3 regions of the Streptomyces sp. JW3 genome follow, and region 3 is predicted to be linked to each of the others. Evidence: riboswitches for the same ligand, from Rfam matches in the RefSeq annotation. Region 3 holds a riboswitch; each other region holds the start of a gene.
The links. Region 3 has a riboswitch for cobalamin ahead of ACTT8P_RS20555 (ribonucleoside-diphosphate reductase subunit alpha). Riboswitches for the same ligand answer to the same signal wherever they lie in the genome.
Positions count from the first base shown of each region.

Region 1: it holds a riboswitch for cobalamin, as region 3 does, so the genes downstream of both, ACTT8P_RS13695 (ABC transporter substrate-binding protein) here and ACTT8P_RS20555 (ribonucleoside-diphosphate reductase subunit alpha) in region 3, are expected to answer to the same signal.
Region 2: it holds a riboswitch for cobalamin, as region 3 does, so the genes downstream of both, ACTT8P_RS28100 (ABC transporter substrate-binding protein) here and ACTT8P_RS20555 (ribonucleoside-diphosphate reductase subunit alpha) in region 3, are expected to answer to the same signal.

Region 1 covers NZ_JBQOUX010000026.1:26,122-32,812, reverse strand. Annotated here, with positions in the region: gene ACTT8P_RS13715 (heavy metal translocating P-type ATPase) at 1-1,509, opposite strand, end outside; gene ACTT8P_RS13710 (hypothetical protein) at 1,509-1,769, opposite strand; gene ACTT8P_RS13705 (DUF5134 domain-containing protein) at 1,885-2,541, opposite strand; gene ACTT8P_RS13700 (PepSY-associated TM helix domain-containing protein) at 2,538-4,007, opposite strand; partial or broken gene ACTT8P_RS13695 (ABC transporter substrate-binding protein) at 4,205-4,780, opposite strand; cobalamin riboswitch at 5,145-5,336, opposite strand; gene ACTT8P_RS13690 (ABC transporter substrate-binding protein) at 5,441-6,691, shown strand, end outside.
Region 2 covers NZ_JBQOUX010000085.1:11,749-18,439, forward strand. Annotated here, with positions in the region: gene ACTT8P_RS28085 (TetR/AcrR family transcriptional regulator) at 1-536, shown strand, start outside; gene ACTT8P_RS28090 (ABC transporter ATP-binding protein) at 493-1,317, opposite strand; gene ACTT8P_RS28095 (FecCD family ABC transporter permease) at 1,314-2,342, opposite strand; gene ACTT8P_RS28100 (ABC transporter substrate-binding protein) at 2,339-3,382, opposite strand; cobalamin riboswitch at 3,437-3,643, opposite strand; gene ACTT8P_RS28105 (acyltransferase domain-containing protein) at 3,638-4,612, opposite strand; gene ACTT8P_RS28110 (beta-ketoacyl-[acyl-carrier-protein] synthase family protein) at 4,810-6,087, opposite strand; gene ACTT8P_RS28115 (acyl carrier protein) at 6,096-6,374, opposite strand; gene ACTT8P_RS28120 (sporulation protein) at 6,684-6,691, opposite strand, start outside.
Region 3 covers NZ_JBQOUX010000049.1:8,671-15,361, reverse strand. Annotated here, with positions in the region: gene ACTT8P_RS20570 (GlxA family transcriptional regulator) at 1-517, opposite strand, end outside; gene ACTT8P_RS20565 (hypothetical protein) at 610-825, shown strand; gene ACTT8P_RS20560 (ribonucleotide-diphosphate reductase subunit beta) at 738-1,751, opposite strand; gene ACTT8P_RS20555 (ribonucleoside-diphosphate reductase subunit alpha) at 1,751-4,123, opposite strand; cobalamin riboswitch at 4,249-4,407, opposite strand; gene ACTT8P_RS20550 (GNAT family N-acetyltransferase) at 4,402-4,920, opposite strand; gene mctP (monocarboxylate uptake permease MctP) at 5,050-6,660, opposite strand; gene ACTT8P_RS20540 (DUF3311 domain-containing protein) at 6,657-6,691, opposite strand, start outside.

The DNA of each region.
Region 1 (6,691 bases), on a different contig from region 3:
CAGCGGTCCGGCGGCCGACGCGCGTCGAGCGTACGCGACGACCGCCCGACCGATCGGATGTTCGGAGCCCTGCTCGACCGCCCCCGCCAGGCGCACCACTTGGTCCTTGTCGAGGGAGCCGGGCGGTACGGTCACCTCGGCCACCGTCATGTGGCCGGTGGTCAGCGTGCCGGTCTTGTCCAGGACGACGGTGTCCACGTGCTGGAGTGCCTCCAGTGTCTGCGGTCCGCTCACCAGCACGCCGAGCTGGGCTCCGCGCCCGGTGGCGGCCATCAGGGCGGTCGGCGTCGCCAGGCCCAGGGCACAGGGGCAGGCCACGACGAGGACGGCCACACAGGCCGTGAGGGCCGCCTGGGAGTCGGCGCCGGCACCCAGCCAGAAACCCAGGACCGTCACGGCGACGGCCAGGACGGCGGGGACGAACACCCCGGCGACGGCGTCGGCGAGCCGCTGGGCCCGCGCCTTGCCGGCCTGCGCCTCGGTGACGAGCCGGGTGATCCGGGCCAGCTGAGTGTCCGCGCCGACCGCCGTGGCCTCGACGAGCAGCAGGCCGCCCGCGTTGACGGCCCCGCCGATCAGGGCCGAGCCCGGCCCCACCTCCACCGGCTCGCTCTCGCCGGTGACCAGGGACAGGTCCACGGCCGAACCGCCGTCCGTGACGCGCCCGTCGGTGGCGACCCGCTCACCGGGCCGTACCAGGAAGACCTGTCCCACCCGCAACTGCTCGACGGGGACCGTCCGTTCGCCGTTCTCGTCGCGTACGGTCACCTGCTTGGCGGCCAGTTCCGCCAGCGACCGCAGCGCCGCCCCGGTTCCCCGCTTCGCCCGTGTCTCCAGGTACCGCCCGGTCAGCACGAACAGCGGGACGCTCACCGCGGCTTCGAGGTAGAGGTGCACCATGCCCTCGGACGCGGAGGGCAGCAGGCTGAACGACATCCGCATCCCGGGCTCGCCGGCTCCGCCGAGGAACAGGGCGTACACCGACCAGGAGAAGGAGGCCGCGACGCCGAGCGAGACGAGGGTGTCCATGGTGGCCGAGGAGTGCCGCAGCCCCCGCAGGGCCCTGCTGTGGAACGGCCAGGCGCTCCACACCGCGACCGGGGCGGCCAGCATGAAGCACAGCCACTGCCAGTTGCGGAACTGCAGCGCCGGGACCATCGACAGCACCAGCACCGGCACCGCCAGCAGCGCCGTGACCAGCAGCCGTTCCCGCTCGCGGCGGGCTTCGGCGGCGCCCGCGTCCGTCTCCTCGGCGGCCGTGCCGGCGTCGGGCGACGGCGTGGGCAGCGCGGCCTGGTAACCGGCCTGTTCGACGGCTGCGACGAGGTCCGCGGGAGCCACCCCGGCGGGATGGCTGACCCGGGCGAGCCCCGTGGCCAGGTTGACCGTGGCCGTGACGCCCTCCAGCTTGGCGAGCTTCTTCTCCACCCGCCGCACACAGGCCGCGCAGGTCATCCCGCCGACGGTGAGATCCGTGACAGTGAGACTCGCCGTCGGTTCGCCGGCCATCACTCACCGCTCCCGTGGCTCATGCCCGGCATGTCCTCCATGCCGCCACCGGTACCGTCGCCGTCGCCTCCGCCGCCGGATCCGCCGGATCCGCCGGTGCCGTGCATGCCCGGCGCCACGGGACCGGCCGCCGTACCGACGGCATAGGACACCGCGAACACCAGCACGAGCAGCAGCAGGAAGCCGCAGAGCGCGGGAGGAGGGAGAAATCTGCGTGCGGTCACGCCGACGGGGCGGGGTGACAGCGGACCATCGGTCATGCCCGGCCTTTCCTGGTCACGTCGAGCCGTCCTGCCAACGTGGCAGTCGTAGCCGTACCGCTCCAGTAGTCGTGCCGACGGATCTCCGAGTTCCGGCGACCGGTCGTGGGCTGCGTCACAGCATGAGGACGAACATCACCGCCATGCCCAGGGCCATCGCCGCGTGACAGGCCGGTTCGGCCGCCACGCCGTCGGCGACCAGGACGACGGTGCCCCGCGCCGACGGTGTGGCGACGCGCCCCCGGTCGAACGCCTGGGACAGCCACAGCAACCCGAGCACGGTGAGGACGAGGGCCAGGAGCGCGGCGGTCCACCGCTCTCCCGCACCGGTCAGCGACATCATGCCGAGCGCGCCCGAGCCGGACATGTCCATTCCCGCCATGTCGTGGTGCCCGGCCCCGGAGCCGCCGGACGCCGTCGCGGAGCCGTCCATCACGGCCGCCATCCACGCCATGGCGAGCATCATGACGACGTGCGGGACCGAGGCGAGCAGACGTGCCCGCAGTTGGTCCGTCGCCGGGGAGCGGAACGCGGCGGTGGCCGCGAACCACACCGCTCCCGCCGAGAAGAGGACGGCCTGTGGAGTGACGGGAAGGCCCATGCCCCAGGGCCAGGTCATCGCCGCCATCGCGGCGCCCATGACGGCGTGCAGGAGGTGACCCACCCGGCTGGGTACCGAGCGGCCCGATGTCGCCGCGAGCCACAGCGCGTAAAGGGTGGGCAGGACGAACAGGGCTGTGAGGATCCACCTCAGACCGGTCGCGTTGATCATGCGGACGCCCCCGTCCGGGCGGCACGGCGCCGGCGCAGGGAGCCGGCGACCAGGTCGACGGCGAGGAAGCCCAGCAGGGGCAGGCCGAACAGCGGTAGGTAGTAGCCGATCACGGCGGTGACCAGGACGGCGGGTGCGAGGAACCGGCCCGGCAGCCGCCGCCAGGCCCCGCGTGCGGGCGCCCTCCCGAGTGCGAGCCCCTCGGTGCGGGTGGGCCTGCGCAGCCACCACATGCGGTAGCCCCACAGGAGCATGCCGATGAGGGCGATGGCGAGCAGGGCGAGGACGATCTGGTTGGCCAGGCCGAACAGCAGGCCCATGTGGGCATCGATGCCCCAGCTGGTCAACTTGGCGAGGAACGGGTAGTCGGCCCAGTACGTGCGGTCCGTGACCTCGCCGGTGGCGGGGTCGACAGCCACGGTGTCATGGCGCTCGGGCCAACTGCGGGTGTTCTCCTTGACCACGTACGTGACCTGGTCCTTCGTCGGCGGCGACACATTCATCACTCCGCGCAGTCCGGCCTCGTGCGCGGAGGCCACGACCGCGTCGATGCCGACGTCGGCCGCCGGCCCCGACCCGGTGCCGGAGTTCTTCCCGGCGGTGGGCAGGTCCGTGGCGAGGGCCGGGCTGGGTCCTGCCAACGCCGACTGGATCTCCCCGATGCTCGCTCCCGCGTACGTGGACCAGGTCATGCCGGTGACGGACAGCCCGAGCAGACCGACCGAGGCCCACACACCGACCACGGCGTGCCAGGACATGGTGCGCTTGCGTCCCTTCGGCCCGCGCTGCGGGACGAACACCCGCCGGACGCGGTTGTGGGCGCGGGGGGTCGTCAGCCACAGGGCGAGGCCGCCGAGTATCTCCACCCACAGCCAGCTCGCGGCGATCTCGCTGTAGACCCGCCCGGGTTCGCCGACGTTGAGGTGCCGGTGCAGGCCGTCCACCCAGGCCCGCACCGGCATCCACCAGCCGGCGAAGGTGCGTTCCTGACCCAGTACTTCACTGGTGTACGGGTTCACGAACGCGGTCTGCGTGCAGTTGTCCGGCAGCCCGGGTTTCTCGAAGACGACCCTGGTGCTGTCGTCCCGGCCGGGCGCCGGGGTCACCGACACCAGCGTCCCCTCGGGTACCGCCTCGCGCGCGGCGGCCACCTGCGCCGACAGCGCGTCGGGCTCGCCCTCGGGGGTCACGTGCAGTTCGTGCCGGTAGACGATCGCCTCTATCTGGGGTGTCGCCGTGTACAGCAGCCCGGTGACCGCCGCGACGAGCAGGAACGGGCCGATGAGGACACCCGCGTAGAAGTGCAGTCGCAGCAGCAGTGGGCGCAGGGCGTTCCAGGACATGGCCGGTGCGGCCGTGACCTGTTTCCCGGACGACGCGGGTGCCGGTTCCGGGTCCGGCGCGCCCGGCGGCGGCTCCGTGGTGGTGGCACTGGTCGTCTCCCGCGCCGCACGGCTCTCCGTCATGACGGTCCTCTCTGCCGGAACGGCTACCGCCGTCTTCGGTCGTCCGGTGCAGTAGTCGGGCGCGTGACGGCGGGAGTTCCCCACGATGTTGTGACTGGCGTCACGTCAACTCGTCAGGCGTGGGCGTGGCGCGCTCCTCGGCCCGTCCGTCGGCGACTCGCAGCCGACGCTGGGCCACCGGCGCGATGAGGGCCCTGTCATGGGTTGCTGCGCAGCACGGCGAACCCGTCCCGGTCGGCGACGCGGCTCGCGGAGGACGCCGTCAGATCATGGGCGTAGTGCACCTGCCCGGACAGCAGGGCGTTGAGCCGGGCCCGTTCGTCGTTGACGGGCACGAACTTCAGTTTCTCGACGCGCGGGCCGCCGCCCCAGTGGTCGCCCCACGCGGTGAACAGGGCGTTGCCGCCCGGCGTGAAGGAGCGGTACCCGGAAGGGCCCGGAGCCGACGGGCTTCGTGAAGTCCTTCGTATCCTCGGGGACGATCTCGGTGCCGGAGGCGCCAGGAGCGGCGGGGAACTCGAAGTCGGGCTCCTTCGGTACGAGGGTCAGCTCGCGGCCTTGGCGGTGCTCGCGCCGAAGTCGACCCGGGTGAACAGCTGCTGGGCGGAGGCACCGGTGGCGGGGTCGGCTATGCGCCGGTAGTTCCACAGCACGTCGGCGGCGGTGACCTGGCCGCCGTCGTGGAAGCGGGCGGCGGAGCGCAGCCGTATCGTCCAGCGGCTGCCGGACCGGTCGCTCTCCCAGCGCTCTGCGAGCCGGGCCTGCACGGACATGTCGTCCTTGTACGTCAGGACGCTGTTCGAACAGGGCTTTGGCGCGGGCCTGGTCGACGAAGAGCGAGGAGATGTGCGGGTCGAGGGTCTCCTGCGAGCCGCCGGCACTGAACGCGGCCCGCAACCGGCGGCCGCCCGACGAGCCGCCGCCGTCACCGCCACCGGAGGAGCAGCTGGCGAGGGCGGCGCCGGCGACGAGGGCACCTGGCCCGGTGACCAGGCGGCGGCGTGCGAAGGAGGACGTCATGTCTGCGGGGCCTTCCCCTGGTCGCCGAAGGTGGTCCAGGGCAGACGGACGCGCCGGCCGTACGCCGGTTCCCGACACGCATCACGCGCCTCCTCCTGGGGAGTCCACGCCCCGGACGGTCGGTGAGGGCGACGGGCCAGTCTCCTGGCTGCCGGATCACCGCTCGCCGCGCCTTCCGGCCGGGCGGCCGCGGCGTGTGGGGTTCGCTCCCCGGTCACAGTGGCGGGACCGCGCCGGATTCGCACCGGCTTCCTGGTTCCCGTCGCTCGTGGGTACGCCGCGCATCATGCCCGACGACAACGCGGAGTTGAGTGATCAGTTCCACAACGACCCCTCTTGCACATAGCTTGCAATTACGGATTGGATGCGTGTGCCGTGATTCCGGAACCCAACAGGCAGGAAGGTACGCCCACATGCCGGTCACCCCCACTCGCCGGAGTGTGCTCGCCGCGGCGGCCGCGACCGGCGCCGGGCTGCTGCTTCCCGGCTGCTCGTCCGCCGGTTCCGCTTCCTCCACGCCGAAGAAGGGCGGCACGTTGAGCGCCGCCTTCCCCGGCGCCGGGGTGAAGGAGACCATGGACCCGCACGCGCAGCGGCAGTTCGTGGACATCGCCCGGCACAAGGCCGTCTTCGACAAGCTGGTGGAGCTGGACTCGGCCCTGCGGCCGGTCCCGCGCCTGGCGCGTTCCTGGTCCAGTGACGACGCGGCCCGAGTGTGGCGGTTCGAGCTGCGCGAGGCCCGATTCCACGACGGGCACGTGCTCGGTGCGGACGACGTGCTGTACAGCCTGTCCCGCATCCTCGACCCGGACGCCGCGGACCACTTGGCGAAGAACTCCCTGTCCCACATCGATCTGGCCAACTGCCGCAAGGTCGGCAAGCGAGGCGTGGTGATCACTCTCGACCGGCCCGACGCGGAGCTGCCCAGCCAGCTGGCGATGACCGGCACGCCGATCGTCCGGGACGGCTGGGACGATCCGGCGAAGCCCGTCGGTACCGGCCCGTTCCGGTTCGTCGCCTTCACGGCCGGGCGCACCTTCACCGGCCGCCGCTTCGACGACCACTGGAACGGCGCCCCGCACCTGGACGTGATACGTATCCTGTCCGCCGAGTCCGAGGCCCGCGCCGCCGCCGTCCGCAGCGGTGAGGTGCACTTCGCGCACGAGATGACACCCACCTTCGCCCGTACGGTCGCCCATGACAGCCGGGTGCGGGTGGTGGCGACCGAGCGCAGCGGTGTGCAGGGGTTCGCGCTGAAGACGGACCGGGCGCCGTTCGACGACCCGGACGCGGCGATGGCGGTCAAGCTGCTCGTGGACCGCAAGCGGCTGGTGGAGGTGGTCTGCTCGGGCCGTGCCGAGCTCGGCAACGACCTGTACGGCAAGGGTTACACCTACTACCCCGACGGCCTGGAGCAGCGCGAGCGGGACGTGGCGCAGGCCCGCCGGCTTCTCAAGCGCACCGGTCTGTACAACAAGAAGGTCACCTTCTACACCTCCACCGCCGCCGACGGCTTCGCGCAGGCCGCCCACCTGTTCACCGAGCAGGCCGGGGAGGCCGGGTTGAAGGTGGAGGTCGTCAACGGGCCGCCGGAGTCGTACTTCACGGACGCGCTGGCCAAGGGCACCGTCACCAACCACCGGTGCGGTGCCATGACGATCCCC
Region 2 (6,691 bases), on a different contig from region 3:
ACGCGGCGGGCACCACCAACCGGATCGCCGAACGGGCCCGGGTGTCGATCGGTTCCCTCTACCAGTACTACCCGAACAAGGACGCGATCCTGGTGGAGCTGGTGACCCGGCACCTGGAAGCCGGTGAGGCCAGTGTCGCCCGGTACCTGGCCGAGGGGCTGCCCGAGTCGCTGGAGGGCATCCTGCGGGTGTTCGTCCGGGCGGCGGTCGAGAACCACGTCGCGGATCCGCAACTGCTGCGGGTGATGGCCGAGGAGGCGCCGCGGGCCCCCGAGCTGCTCGCGAAGGTGAACGCGTACGAGGAGGAGCGCGTCCGGTACGGCCGGGAGCTGCTGGAGCGCCATCCCGAGGTGCGGGTGACCGACACCGAGGCCGCCGCCCGGCTCCTGGTGACCACGGTGGAGCTGGTGGTCCACAAGATCTGCTCGGCGCCGGTGCCGCTGGAGACCGGCCGGCTGGAGGACGAACTGGTGGCCATGCTGCACCGCTATCTCACCGGCGGGGCGGCTGTGTCGCGCGGCGCAGGAAGCGGATGACCGGGTGGCCGGGGCCGTCGGTGACCTCGGCGCGGACGCCGTAGACACGTTCGATGAGGGACGGGGTCAGGACGTCGCCCGGGACGCCCTCCGCGACGGTCCGGCCCTCGCTGAGCACGAGGACGCGGTCGCAGTACATCGCCGCGAGGTTGAGGTCGTGCAGTGCGACGACGGTGGTGACGGGCAGGCCCACCACCAGTTCCAGCAGGTCCAGTTGGTGCTGGATGTCGAGGTGGTTGGTGGGTTCGTCCAGCAGCAGTTCGCGTGGTTCCTGGGCGAGCGCGCGGGCGATCTGGGCGCGCTGGCGTTCGCCGCCGGACAAGGTGTGCCAGGACTGGCCGGCCCGGTCGGTGAGGCCGGTGCGGTCGAGGGCGGCGGCGACGGCGCGGGCGTCCGCGGCCGATCCGGCCGCCCAGGGGCGGCGGTGCGGGACCCGGCCGAGGGCGACGACGTCCCGGACGGTCAGTTCGGTCTGGGTGTCGGCGTGCTGTTCGACGGTGGCGAGGCGGCGGGCCGCGCTCCGGCGGCCGACTTCGGCCAGCGGCCGGCCGTCGAGAGTGACCACGCCGGCGGCGGGGCGCAGCACCCCCGCCAGCAGTCTGAGCAGGGTGGACTTGCCCGACCCGTTGGGGCCGAGCAGACCGACCGTCTCGCCCGGGCGCGGGGCGAGGCTGACACCGTCCACCACGAGCCGCCCGCCGGCCCGCCGGCCCACGCGGTCGGCGCGCAGCCCGCCGGCGGCGGGGGCGGTTTTCAGGCCGGCCGCCTCCGAGTCGTTCACGACCGCCGCCTCCCCCGGTAGAGGACGGCCACGAACGCGGGTACGCCGATGAGGGAGGTCACCACTCCCACCGGGATCTCCTGCGGGTCGAGGACGGTACGGGCCAGGGTGTCCACCCAGACCAGGAAGACCGCGCCGGTCAGCACGGTGACCGGCAGCAGCCGGGCGTGGCCGGCGCCGGTGAGCGCGCGGGTGGCGTGCGGCAGCACCAGCCCGACGAAGCCGATCGCCCCGGCGCAGCTGACCAGGGCGGCGGTGAGCAGGGCGGTGGCGCACAGCAGTACGAGCCGGGTCCGGGCCACCCGCACGCCGAGGCTCGCGGCGGCCTCCTCGCCGAAGGTGAACGCGTCCAGGGTGGCCGAGTGGACCAGACAGACCACCAGTACGGCGGCCAGCACCCCGGCGCACAGCAGTACGTCGGTCCAGCCGGCCCCGGTGAGCGAGCCCAGCAGCCAGAACATCACGCCCCGGGTGGTCTCGGCGTCCGCCGACGTCAGTACCGTGAACGAGGTCAGCGCGGAGAACAGCTGCATGGCGGCCACCCCGGACAGCACGACCCGGTCGACGCTGCCGCCGAGGCTGTGGCTGAGCAGCAGCACCAGCGCGAAGGAGACCAGGGCGCCGACGAACGCCCCGGCGGACAGCGACACCGCTCCCCCGCCCACGCCGAGCACGATCACCGCGACCGCGCCGGTCGAGGCGCCGGAGGAGACGCCGAGGACGAACGGGTCGGCCAGCGGGTTGCGCAGCAGGGACTGCATGACCGCCCCGCACAGCGCGAGGCCCGCGCCGCACACCGCGGCCAGCAGGGTGCGCGGCATCCGCAGGTCCCACACGATGCCGTCGCGCAGCGGGGCCAGCGCGCCCTCGCCCAGCCCCAGATGGGCGGCGACCGAGGCCCAGACGTCGGCCGTGGAGATGTCGGCCGGTCCGATGGTCACCGCGACGGCGACCGACACCACGAGCGCGGCCAGTCCGGCCGCGGTGAGCAAGGGGGTCCGGAGGCCGGCCGGTATGCCGCTCACTTGGCGAACCCGAGGTCCCGCAGCCCTTCGGCCACCTTCTCGATGCCCTCCACGGTGCGGATGGACGGGTTCATCGCCTGCCCGCTGAGCAGCACGTACCGCTTCTTCCGCACGGCTGTGAGGTTGCGGGTGGCCGGGTTGGTCTCCAGGAACTCGATCTTGGCTGCGGCGGTCTCCGCGGTCTGCGACTTCCGGGTCAGGTCGCCGAGGACGATGACGTCGGGGTCGCGGTCGGCGACGGTCTCCCAGTTGATCTGGGGCCATTCGTCGTGGGTGTCGGAGAAGACGTTCCGGGCGCCGAGGGCGCGGGTGATGGCGCCGGGGGCACCGCAGCACCCGGCGAGGTAGGGCGCCTGGGAGTTGGCGAACCAGTACATGAGGGAGACGTCGGACACCGCCAGACCGTCCGTGGCCGCACGGACCCGTTCCTTGAGCCGCTTCACGAGCGCGTCGCCGCGCTGGTCGACGCCGAAGGCGCGGGCCAGGTCGTGTATCTCGCCGTACACCGTGCCGAGGGTGAGCGGGGTGGCGCGGGAGCCGTCGCCGCCGCTGTCGTTGTCCTTGCCGGCGCCGCAGTCGGCCGGGGAGACGTACGTCGGCACGCCCAGCTTCTCGAACTGTTCGCGGGTGGCGACCCCGCCGGTGCCGAGCGTGGAGACGAAGGAGGCGGTGACGAAGTCGGGTCCGGCGTCCAGGACCTTCTCGAAGGAGGGGGCGTTGTCGGCCAGCCGGGGCACCCCGGCGTTCGCCTTCGCCAGGTCCTTCGGCACCGGGTCGGTCCAGGTGGCGGTGCCGGCCAGCCGGTCGGCGAGTCCGAGGGAGAGGAGGATCTCGGTGCTGCCCTGGTTGAGGGAGACGGCGTGCCTCGGCGCCGACTTCAGGGTGACGGTGTGGCCGCAGTTCTGGAGGGTCACCGGGTATCCGGCGGCGGAGGCGCCTGCGGACGTCCCCTGCGTTCCGGCGGTGCCGCACGCGGTGAGCAGCAGCAGGCAGGTGGACAGGAGCGCGGCGGAACGGGGGGTGGAACGGAGCACGGGCATGCCTCGGGTGTCGGGGCTCTGGACGCGGAGCCTGGCCTGTGGTCGACCTCCGCGCGGGGCGCGGAGGTGCCAGCAGGTCTTCGGACTCGGGTTCGTCCGGACGAGGCGCCTTCCCAGGACGGTGCCCCGCCGTCGCGCGGTGCTCGTCCCAGTGGCATCAGTGCCCCGCCCGTCCCCCTCACCGCTGCGCGTCAGTTCCGGATTCGCACCGGATTCCCTGACCACCGGGGTGGTGGCGTGACTGGCCCCGACAGACTACCAAGCACCCTGGCCGGGGCGGTGCGGCGGGGCGACGGCGGCCAGCCGCTGCCGTATCCGCTCCGCGCCGACCGGGGTGCGCAGCGGCGCGGCGGTCGCGCAGCCCGGCAGTCCGACCTTGACCAGGGCGCTCAGCAGAGCCCGGGGGCCGCTGTCGATGTAGGTGGTGAAACCGGCCCCGCGCAGGGCGCGCAGGGCGCGGTGCAGGGCCATGGGTTCGGTGAGGTGGGCGGCGGCGGCGGTGCGCAGTTGGGCGGGGGTCGCGGCCCAGCGCCCCGCCGTGGTGTGCACGGCGAGCGCGGGCCGGGCGATCGGCTGGGCCCGCAGCAGCCCGCGGAAGGACCGGTGCACCTCCCCCAGCAGCGGATGGTGGAAGGCGGTGCGGCTGGCCAGCCGGGTCACCCGGTGCCCGCCGTCCAGCAGCGCCCGCTCCAGGTGCGCGAGCTGGGCGTCGGGGCCGGCGAGGACCACCTGGGCGGGCGCGTTGCGGGCGGCGATCCGGACCTGCGCGGTGCCACAGGTACGGATCAGGCGGGCCGCCCGGTCGGCGTCGGCGTCGGTGGCCACCATGCCGGCCGCCGGCAGTCCGGCGGTCCGCAGCAGCCGGTCCCGGACGCGCAGCAGTTGGACGCCCTGGCGCACCGTGACGGCCCCCGCGACGGTGAGGGCCGCCAGGTCTCCGACGCTGTGCCCGAGGACCGCGTCGACCCGGGGGCCGGCCAGGTCCAGCAGGACGGTGGCGGCGGCCACCACCGCGGCGTACGTGGCCAGGTCGAAGCCGAGGGGGTCCGTGCGCAGGAGTTCCTCGGGGCCGGGGGCGTCCTCCTCGGTGAGGAGCCGGCCGACGGGCAGGGCGCCGGGGCGGCGGCCTGGCGCGTGGGCGTCCACGGTCGCCAGCACCTCGGCGACCGCGGGCACCTCGCGCAGGTGGCGCAGGGCGCCGGGGAGGTAGGCGCCCTGGCCGGGACACATCAGTACGGTGCGGGGCCGATCCGCCGGCACCGCACCGCCGGCGGCGCTCAGGGGGAGAGCGGCGGTGGGCGGACCGCTCGCGGAACGGACGCCGGCGGGCGACCCGCTCGTGGTACGGCCGCTCACCGGCGGGCCGCTCACCGGATGTTGACTCAGGGAACGTTGCTGCATGGGACGCTGCCTCATGGGGCGTTGGCTCATGAACCGGTCGTGAAGGCCAGCGCGACGTTGTGTCCGCCGAAACCAATGCTGGTGCTGAGGGCCGCCAGCGGTCCCGCCGGCAGGGGTTCGGGGTCGCGGCCGACCACGTTCAGCTCGATCGCCGGGTCCACGCGTTCCAAGCTGCGGGTGGGCGGCGCGGTTCTGTCCCGCAGGGCGAGGACGGTGGTGACCGCCTCGATGGCACCGGCGGCGCCCAGCGTGTGCCCGAGGGCCGCCTTGGTCGCGCTGACCGTCACGTCGTCCAGCACCTTCCCGAACGCCATGTGCAGCGCCTGCGCCTCGCTGAGGTCGCCGACCGGCGTCGAGGTGGCATGCGCGTTGACGTGCCGGACCTCCTCCGGGAAGAGCCCCGCGTCACCGAGGGCGGCGGTCACGGCGGCCGCGCAGCCCGTCCCGCCCGGCGCCGGCTGGGCGACGTGGTGGCTGTCGTTGGTGATGCCGGCGCCGGTCAGCCGGCAGTGCACCCGGGCACCGCGGGCCGCCGCGTGCCCGGCGCTCTCCACCACGAGGATGCCGGCCCCCTCCCCCATCACGAAGCCGTCGCGGTCGGCGTCGAAGGGACGGGACGCCCGCTCGGGGTCGTCGCACCGCCGGGACAGGGCCCGCAGCCGGGCGAACCCGGCGAAGATCAGCGGATGCAGACCGGCCTCCGCGCCGCCCGCGATCACCACGTCGGCGCGGTCCTGACGGATCAGGGCGAGGGCCTGGGCGAGCGCCTCCGCGCCGGACGCGCAGGCACTGACCGGGGTGTGCACGCCGGAGGTGGCGCCGACCAAAAGCCCCACCTCGGCGGCGGCGTGGTTGGGCAGCATGACCGGGATGGCCCGGGGGCTGACCCGGTCCGGGCCGCCCGTCTCCAGTCTGCGGTTCTGGTCCAGGATGCTGAGGAACCCGCCCAGCCCCACCCCGACGACGACCACCACCCGCGAGCCGCTCCCGGCGAGTGCCTTGCCGTCGGGCAGTCCGGCGTCGCTCAGTGCCTCCCGCGCGGCGACCAGGGCGAACTGCGCGGAACGGTCGCAGTGCGCGGCCTTCGCGGGGGACAGCACCGAGCCGGGGTCCACGGCGGCGGGTGCCGCGAGATAGACCTGGGACGGTCCGTCCGGCGGACCGTAGTCGATGCTCTCGACACCGCAGGCGCCGCCCAGCAGCGCCGCCCAGGTGGACGGGACGTCACCGCCCAGTGCCGTGGTCATGCCCAGCCCCGTGACGACCGCGGCGGCCGGCGCGCCGCGGTCCGGCGCCGCCCTCAACTGTGGGCTCACGCGGCGCCGCCGGCCGGGGCGGGGACCAAGGAGGAGAGATGGTCGACGATCTCACGGACCGTGGTCAGCCGCGCCGCGTCGTCCACCGGCACCTGGACCTGCCAGCGGTCCTCGATCGCGGCGACCAGTTCCAGCAGCGCCAGTGAGTCGACGCCGAGGTCGTCCTTCAGGACGCTGTCGTAACCGACCTCCTCGGCGGACACGTCCTCGACGGTGACGGCCAGCAGTTCCCGCAGCTGGTCGAAGAGTTCACGGTCGTCGGCGGTGGGCGGCATGGGGTGTTCCTCCTTGGTCGTCGGCACGCGGCGCACCCGGGCACGGGCCGGCCGAAACGCCGCCCGCACCGGGTACTCCGACGCGGCACCGGCACCTGCCGGATGCACGCCGACAGCCTTTCCGACCATCCGGAACGATAAGCGCCGTTTGCAAAGGAACAGCGGAGCAGCCGGAGCACGCGAGGGGCGTGCCGCAACTCCCTTGCCGCCCCCGTGCGTTCGGGCGCCCCGTACCGCACCGAGGGTACGGAGCGGCCCGCGCGTAAAGGAGGAAGCGCTCCGCCGCGCCGCGCTGTCACCGGCGGCGGCTCACTCCT
Region 3 (6,691 bases):
CGAGGTGCAGACAGGCGTCGATCCCGGCGGCCGTGCCGGCCGAGGTGATCACCGGGTCCTCGTCGACGTAGAGCACGTCCGCCTCGACCGCCGCCCGCGGATACCGCCGGGTCAGCTCCTCGGCGTGGTGCCAGTGCGCCGCGCAGCGCCGTCCGTCCAGCAGACCGGCGGCGCCCAGCACGAAGACCCCGGAGCACACGCTCAGCACCCGCGTCCCCCGCGCCACCGCCCGCCGCAGGGCGTCGAGCAGCTCCGGCGGAAAGCTCCGGTGCAGGAACTCGTTGCCCGCCGGTACGGCGATCAGATCGGCGTCGTCGAGCCGGTCGAGGCCGTACGGCGTGCCGACGGTCAGTCCGCCGACGTGGGTGGTCAGCGTCGGGCCCTCGGCGGAGACCACCGCGAAGTCGTACCCGGGCAGTCCCTCGTCGGCGCGGTCGATGCCGAACACCTCGCAGACGACGCCGAGTTCGAAGGGATGCACTCCGTCCAGCAGCACCGCGGCCACGTTTTTCAGCATGCCGTCAGTGTGCCCCGTGAGTGGCAGGAATTCGAGGGCCTGCGGCAGTCCTGCCACTCGCGGTCAGCAGTCACCGGCGCGACAGTGGTGTCATGACCGGAGAACAGACAGAAGCACTGATCGGCATGGGCCTGGCCTTCGCCGTCCTCGTCGTCATGATCCTCCCCTCACTGTTCGGCATCGTGCGCGAGCGGCGCGTCGACCGGCAGATCGCACGGGCTCAGAAGTCCTCGGACAGGTCGACGGTGCCCTCCACCGCCACCTGGTACGCCGAGGGGCGCCGCTCGAAGAAGTTGGTCAGCTCCTGAACCCCCTGCAGCTCCATGAAGGAGAACGGGTTCTCCGAGCCGTACACCGGGGCGAAGCCGAGGCGGGTGAGCCGCTGGTCGGCCACGCACTGGAGGTACTGCCGCATGGAGTCGGTGTTCATCCCCGGGAGGCCGTCGCCGCACAGGTCGCGCGCGAACTGCAGCTCGGCCTCGACGGCCTCCCGCAACATGTCGGTGACCTCGCCGCGCAGTTCGTCGTCGAAGAGGTCCGGCTCCTCCTTGCGGACGGTGTCGACCACGTCGAAGGCGAAGGACATGTGCATGGTCTCGTCGCGGAACACCCAGTTGGTGCCGGTGGCCAGGCCGTGCAGCAGGCCCCGGCCCCGGAACCAGTAGACGTAGGCGAAGGCCCCGTAGAAGAACAGGCCCTCGATGCAGGCGGCGAAGCAGATGAGGTTGAGGAGGAAACGGCGGCGGTCGGACCTGGACTCCAGACGGTCGATGGACTCCACCGAGTCGATCCACTTGAAGCAGAACTCGGCCTTCTCGCGGATCGAGGGGATGTTCTCCACGGCCGCGAAGGCGGCGGCGCGGTCGTCCGGGTCCGGGAGGTAGGTGTCCAGGAGCGTCAAGTAGAACTGGACGTGGACGGCCTCCTCGAAGAGCTGGCGGGAGAGGTAGAGCCGCGCCTCGGGGGAGTTGATGTGCTTGTAGAGGGTCAGCACCAGGTTGTTCGCCACGATCGAGTCGCCCGTCGCGAAGAAGGCGACCAGGCGGCCGATGAGGTGCTGTTCCTCGGGGGTCATCCTCGCGAGGTCGGTGACGTCCGAGTGGAGGTCGACCTCCTCCACGGTCCAGGTGTTCTTGATGGCGTCCCGGTAGCGCTCGTAGAAGTCGGGGTAGCGCATGGGGCGCAGGGTGAGCTCGAAGCCGGGGTCGAGGAGATTCTTGACGGCGGTGGTCATCACTGGCAGGCCTCGCAGGACTCGGGGTTTTCCAGGGAGCAGGCGACGGCGTCTTCGGCGGCCGGCGCGGACTGTGCCCGCGCGGCGCGGGCGATGCGGGTCGCCGGGCGGGAGCGCAGGTAGTACGTGGTCTTCAGGCCCTGCTTCCAGGCGTACGCGTACATCGAGGAGAGCTTGCCGATGGTGGGCGTCTGGAGGAACAGGTTCAGGGACTGGCCCTGGTCGAGGTACGGGGTGCGGGCGGCGGCCAGGTCGATCAGGGCGCGCTGCGGGATCTCCCACGCCGTGCGGTAGAGGCGGCGGACGTCCTCGGGGATCCAGTCGAAGTCCTGGACCGAGCCGTTCGCCTCGCGCAGCGCCTCGCGGGTGCGGGCGTCCCAGACACCGAGCCGCTTGAGGTCGTCCACCAGATAGGCGTTGACCTGGAGGAACTCGCCGGACAGCGTCTCGCGCTTGAACAGGTTGGACACCTGCGGCTCGATGCACTCGTAGACGCCCGCGAGGGACGCGATGGTGGCGGTGGGGGCGATGGCGAGGAGGAGGGCGTTGCGCAGTCCGGTCCGCGCGACGCGCTCGCGCAGCGCGGCCCAGCGCTCCGGCCAGGCCGGCGTCACCCCGTAGTGGTCGGGGTGCAGGACACCCCGGGCGGTACGGGTCTTCTCCCAGGCCGGCAGTGGGCCGCTGCGTTCGGCGAGATCCGCGGAGGTCTCGTAGGCGGTGAGCATGACGCGCTCGGCGATGCGGGTGGAGAGGGCCTTGGCCTCGGGGGAGTCGAAGGGCAGGCGGAGCCGGAAGAAGACGTCCTGGAGGCCCATCGCGCCGAGGCCGACGGGACGCCAGCGGGCGTTGGAGCGGCCCGCCTCCTCGGTCGGGTAGTAGTTGATGTCCACGACCCGGTCGAGGAAGGTGACGGCGGTGCGGACGGTCTCGTCCAGCCGCTCCCAGTCGATGCCGCCGCCTGTGCCGTGCACGCCGTCTGTGCCGTCCGTGCCGTCCACGACGAACGCGCCCAGGTTGAGCGAGCCCAGGTTGCAGACCGCCGTCTCGCCGTCGTCCGTGACCTCCAGGATCTCCGTGCAGAGGTTGGAGGAGTGGATGACGTGGCCCGGTTCGGCGGTCTGGTTGGCGGTGCGGTTGGCGGTGTCCTTGAAGGTCATCCAGCCGTTGCCGGTCTGCGCCAGGGTGCGCATCATGCGGCCGTACAGCTCGCGGGCGGGCAGGGTCCTGCGGGCCAGTCCCTCCGCCTCGGCCGCGCGGTAGGCCGCGTCGAACGCGTCGCCGTGGAGGTCGGGCAGCTCGGGGACGTCGGCGGGGGAGAAGAGGGACCAGTGCGCGTCCGTGTCGACGCGGCGCATGAACTCGTCCGGGATCCAGTGCGCGAGGTTCAGGTTGTGGGTGCGGCGGGCGTCCTCGCCGGTGTTGTCCCGCAGTTCGAGGAACTCCTCGATGTCGGCGTGCCAGGTCTCCAGGTAGACCGCCGCGGCGCCCTTGCGCCGGCCGCCCTGGTTGACGGCGGCGACGGAGGCGTCGAGCGTCTTCAGGAACGGGACGACACCGTTGGAGTGCCCGTTGGTGCCGCGGATCAGGGAACCCCGGGCGCGGATACGGGAGTAGGCGAGGCCGATGCCGCCGGCGTGCTTGGAGAGGCGGGCGACCTGGAGGTAACGCTCGTAGATCGAGTCCAGCTCGTCCTTCGGGGAGTCGAGGAGGTAGCAGGACGACATCTGGGCGTGCCGGGTGCCGGAGTTGAAGAGGGTCGGGGAGGAGGGGAGGTAGTCGAGGCGGCTCATCAGGCGGTAGAGCGCGGCCACTTCGTCGAGGGACCGGGGCGTCTCGTCCTCGGCGAGGCCGGCGGCGACGCGGAGCAGGAAGTGCTGGGGGGTCTCGATCACCTTGCGGGTGTGCGGGTGGCGCAGCAGGTAGCGGCTGTGCAGGGTGCGCAGGCCGAAGTAGCCGAAGCGGTCGTCGGCGGCGGGGTCGACGAGCGCGTCGAGGCGGTCCGCGTGCCGGCGTACGAACGCGGCCGTACGGTCGGCGATCAGGCCCTCGCGGTGGCCGGTGGCGACGGACCCGGTGAAGACGGTCACACCCTGGGAGGCGGCCTCGGCGCGCACGGTGAGCGTCAGCAGCCGGGCGGCCAGCCGCGAGTACGCCGGGTCCTCGGAGATCAGGCCGGCCGCGGCCTCCGTGGCCAGTTCCCGCAGCTCCGACTCGTCGGCCCGCGCGGAGCGGCCGCGCAGCGCGGCGGCGGCGACCCGGCCGGGGTCGGCGTCGGGGAGGTCGGCGGTCAGCGCGGTCAGGGTGCGCAGCAGGGCGGCACCGGGGCTGTCCGCGGGGGTGGCTGAGGCTGGTTCCGCTGGCGCGATGGTCATGTGGGGCACTCCCTCGCTCGGCACGGGGCCTGGCGGAGGAGGGCGGGAGGCAGCTCACGAGCGCGCGCGGCGTCGCGTCCACCGGCCCATTCCACGAGGCCCGGACGTCAGGCGCCCGGACCGGATGGCCGGGCGCACCGTCGGCAGGTACTCGGACTGGACCGGTGCGCGCAGGCACGCCGGTACACCGTTGCGGGACAGTTCCGGATTCGCACCGGATTCCCCTGCGGCGACAGCGAGCATGAGCATACATGTTGTGCCGTGCCGCTGACGCGACCCTAGATGTTGTGTCGGAGCTCCAGTTCGTAGGTGAGGAGCTTGATGTCGTCGAGCTCCGGGAGGGGGTTCCAGTCGCGGTGGGGGGTGCGGACGAAGCCGAGGCGTTCGTAGACGCGGTGGGCCGCGCGCATCGTCGCCTGGGTGGAGAGGATCAGGCGGTGGCAGCCGTCGGTCGCGCGGGCGCGGACCACGCAGGCGCGGACGAGGGCCTCGCCGATGCCTCGGCCGCGGGCCTCGTGGGCCACCGCGAGCATCCGTATCTCGGCCTCTCCCTCGCGGGCGAGGTCGGCCATCGGGCCGGGGGACGGGACGAAGGTGACGCCGCCGAGCACCTGGTCGTTCACCGCCGCGACCAGTACGTGTGCGGCGGCGGCGCGTTTCGCCACGTCGCGGAGTTCCGTCAGGTAGGCGTCGGACTCGCCGAAGTCCAGGAGGCCGTCGTGGAGATAGGCATGGGCGGTGAGGTCGCCGAGGGTCCGGTATTCGGTGGGATGGGCGGAACGGATCACGAAGTCCATGGCGGGAGTGTGCAGGGCAGCGGGCCGCCGTTTCGGTTCTTTTCGGCGGCCCGCCGCGGATTGCCTGTGGCTGGTCGCGTCCACGCGGCGGAGCCGCGGATCGACACAGCCCGCGTCCCGGGGAGCCTCTCAGTGGGCGGAGCCCGCGGTCGCCGGCGGCAGTTCCACCTCCACCCCCGGGTCGCCCGCGTCCGCCGTGTAGTCCTCCGGCCGGGTCTCGTCGACGCCGTCGGGGGCCTTGGCGGCGCGCAGGACGAAGGTGAGGACGACCGTCACCAGCACGTTCAGGACGAACGCCGTCGTACCGATGTAGCCGATCTCGCCGATGCCCGGGATCTCCTTGGAGGAGCCGCCGAAGTGCGCCTGCGTCGGCGAGGCGACGCCGTACGCCGCGAGCGTGCCGTAGACCATGCCGACCGCCCAGCCGGCCAGCAGCGCCCAGCGGTGGAACCAGCGCGTGAACAGACCGCCGACCAGGGCCGGGAAGGTCTGGAGGATCCAGATGCCGCCGAGCAGCTGGAAGTTGATCGCGACCGTCTTGTCCATGCCGAGGACGAAGACCAGCGCGCCCACCTTGACCAGCAGCGACACCAGCTTGGAGACCTTGGTCTCCTGCTCCGGCGTGGCGTCGGGCCTGAGGAAGTCCTTGTAGATGTTGCGGGTGAAGAGGTTGGCGGCCGCGATGGACATGATGGCCGCCGGGACCAGCGCGCCGATGCCGATCGCCGCGAACGCCACGCCCGCGAACCAGTCCGGGAACATGGTCTCGAACAGCTGCGGGATGGCGAGCTGGCCGTTCTCCACCTTGATGCCGGCCGCGATCGCCATGAAGCCCAGCAGCGCGAGCAGGCCCAGCATCAGGGAGTACAGCGGCAGGATCGTGGTGTTGCGGCGGATCACCTCACGGCTGCGCGAGGACAGCGTCGCGGTGATCGAGTGCGGGTACATGAACAGGGCGAGCGCCGAGCCGAGGGCCAGCGTGGCGTACGTCCACTGGCCGCCGTGGTCGGGGGTCAGCCCGCCCGCCCCCGCCGCCTCGAACTTGTCGCCGGCCGCCGCGAAGATGTCGTCGAACCCGCCCAGCTTGATCGGGATGTAGATGATGGCCACCGCGATCACGAGGTAGATCAGCGTGTCCTTGACGAACGCGATCAGCGCGGGCGCCCGCAGACCCGAGGAGTAGGTGTACGCGGCCAGTACACCGAAGGCGATCAGCAGCGGCAGGTCCTTGACGAACCAGTGGGTGTCCTCGCCGCCGCCGACGCCCATCACGTCCAGCACGGCCTGGATGCCGACCAGTTGCAGCGCGATGTACGGCATCGTCGCGAGGATGCCGGTGACGGCGACCGCCAGCGACAGGCCCTTCGAGCCGAACCGGCCGCGCACGAAGTCCGAGGTGGTCACGTACCCGTGCTTGTGCGAGACCGACCACAGCCGGGGCAGGAAGGTGAAGATCAGCGGGTAGACCAGGATCGTGTACGGCACCGCGAAGAAGCCGGAGGCGCCCGCCGCGTAGATCGCCGCCGGGACGGCGACGAAGGTGTACGCCGTGTAGAGGTCGCCGCCCAGCAGGAACCAGGTGACCCAGGTACCGAAGGAGCGTCCGCCCAGGCCCCATTCGTCGAGGCTGTGCTCGTTCTCGGCCCGGCGCCAGCGCGCGGCCAGGAAGCCCATCGCGGTGACGAGGACGAAGAAGAGGATGAAGACGGCGAGTGCCACGCCGTTCACGCCGTCGTTCACCTGCCCGCACCTCCCCGGCGGGCACGCTGGT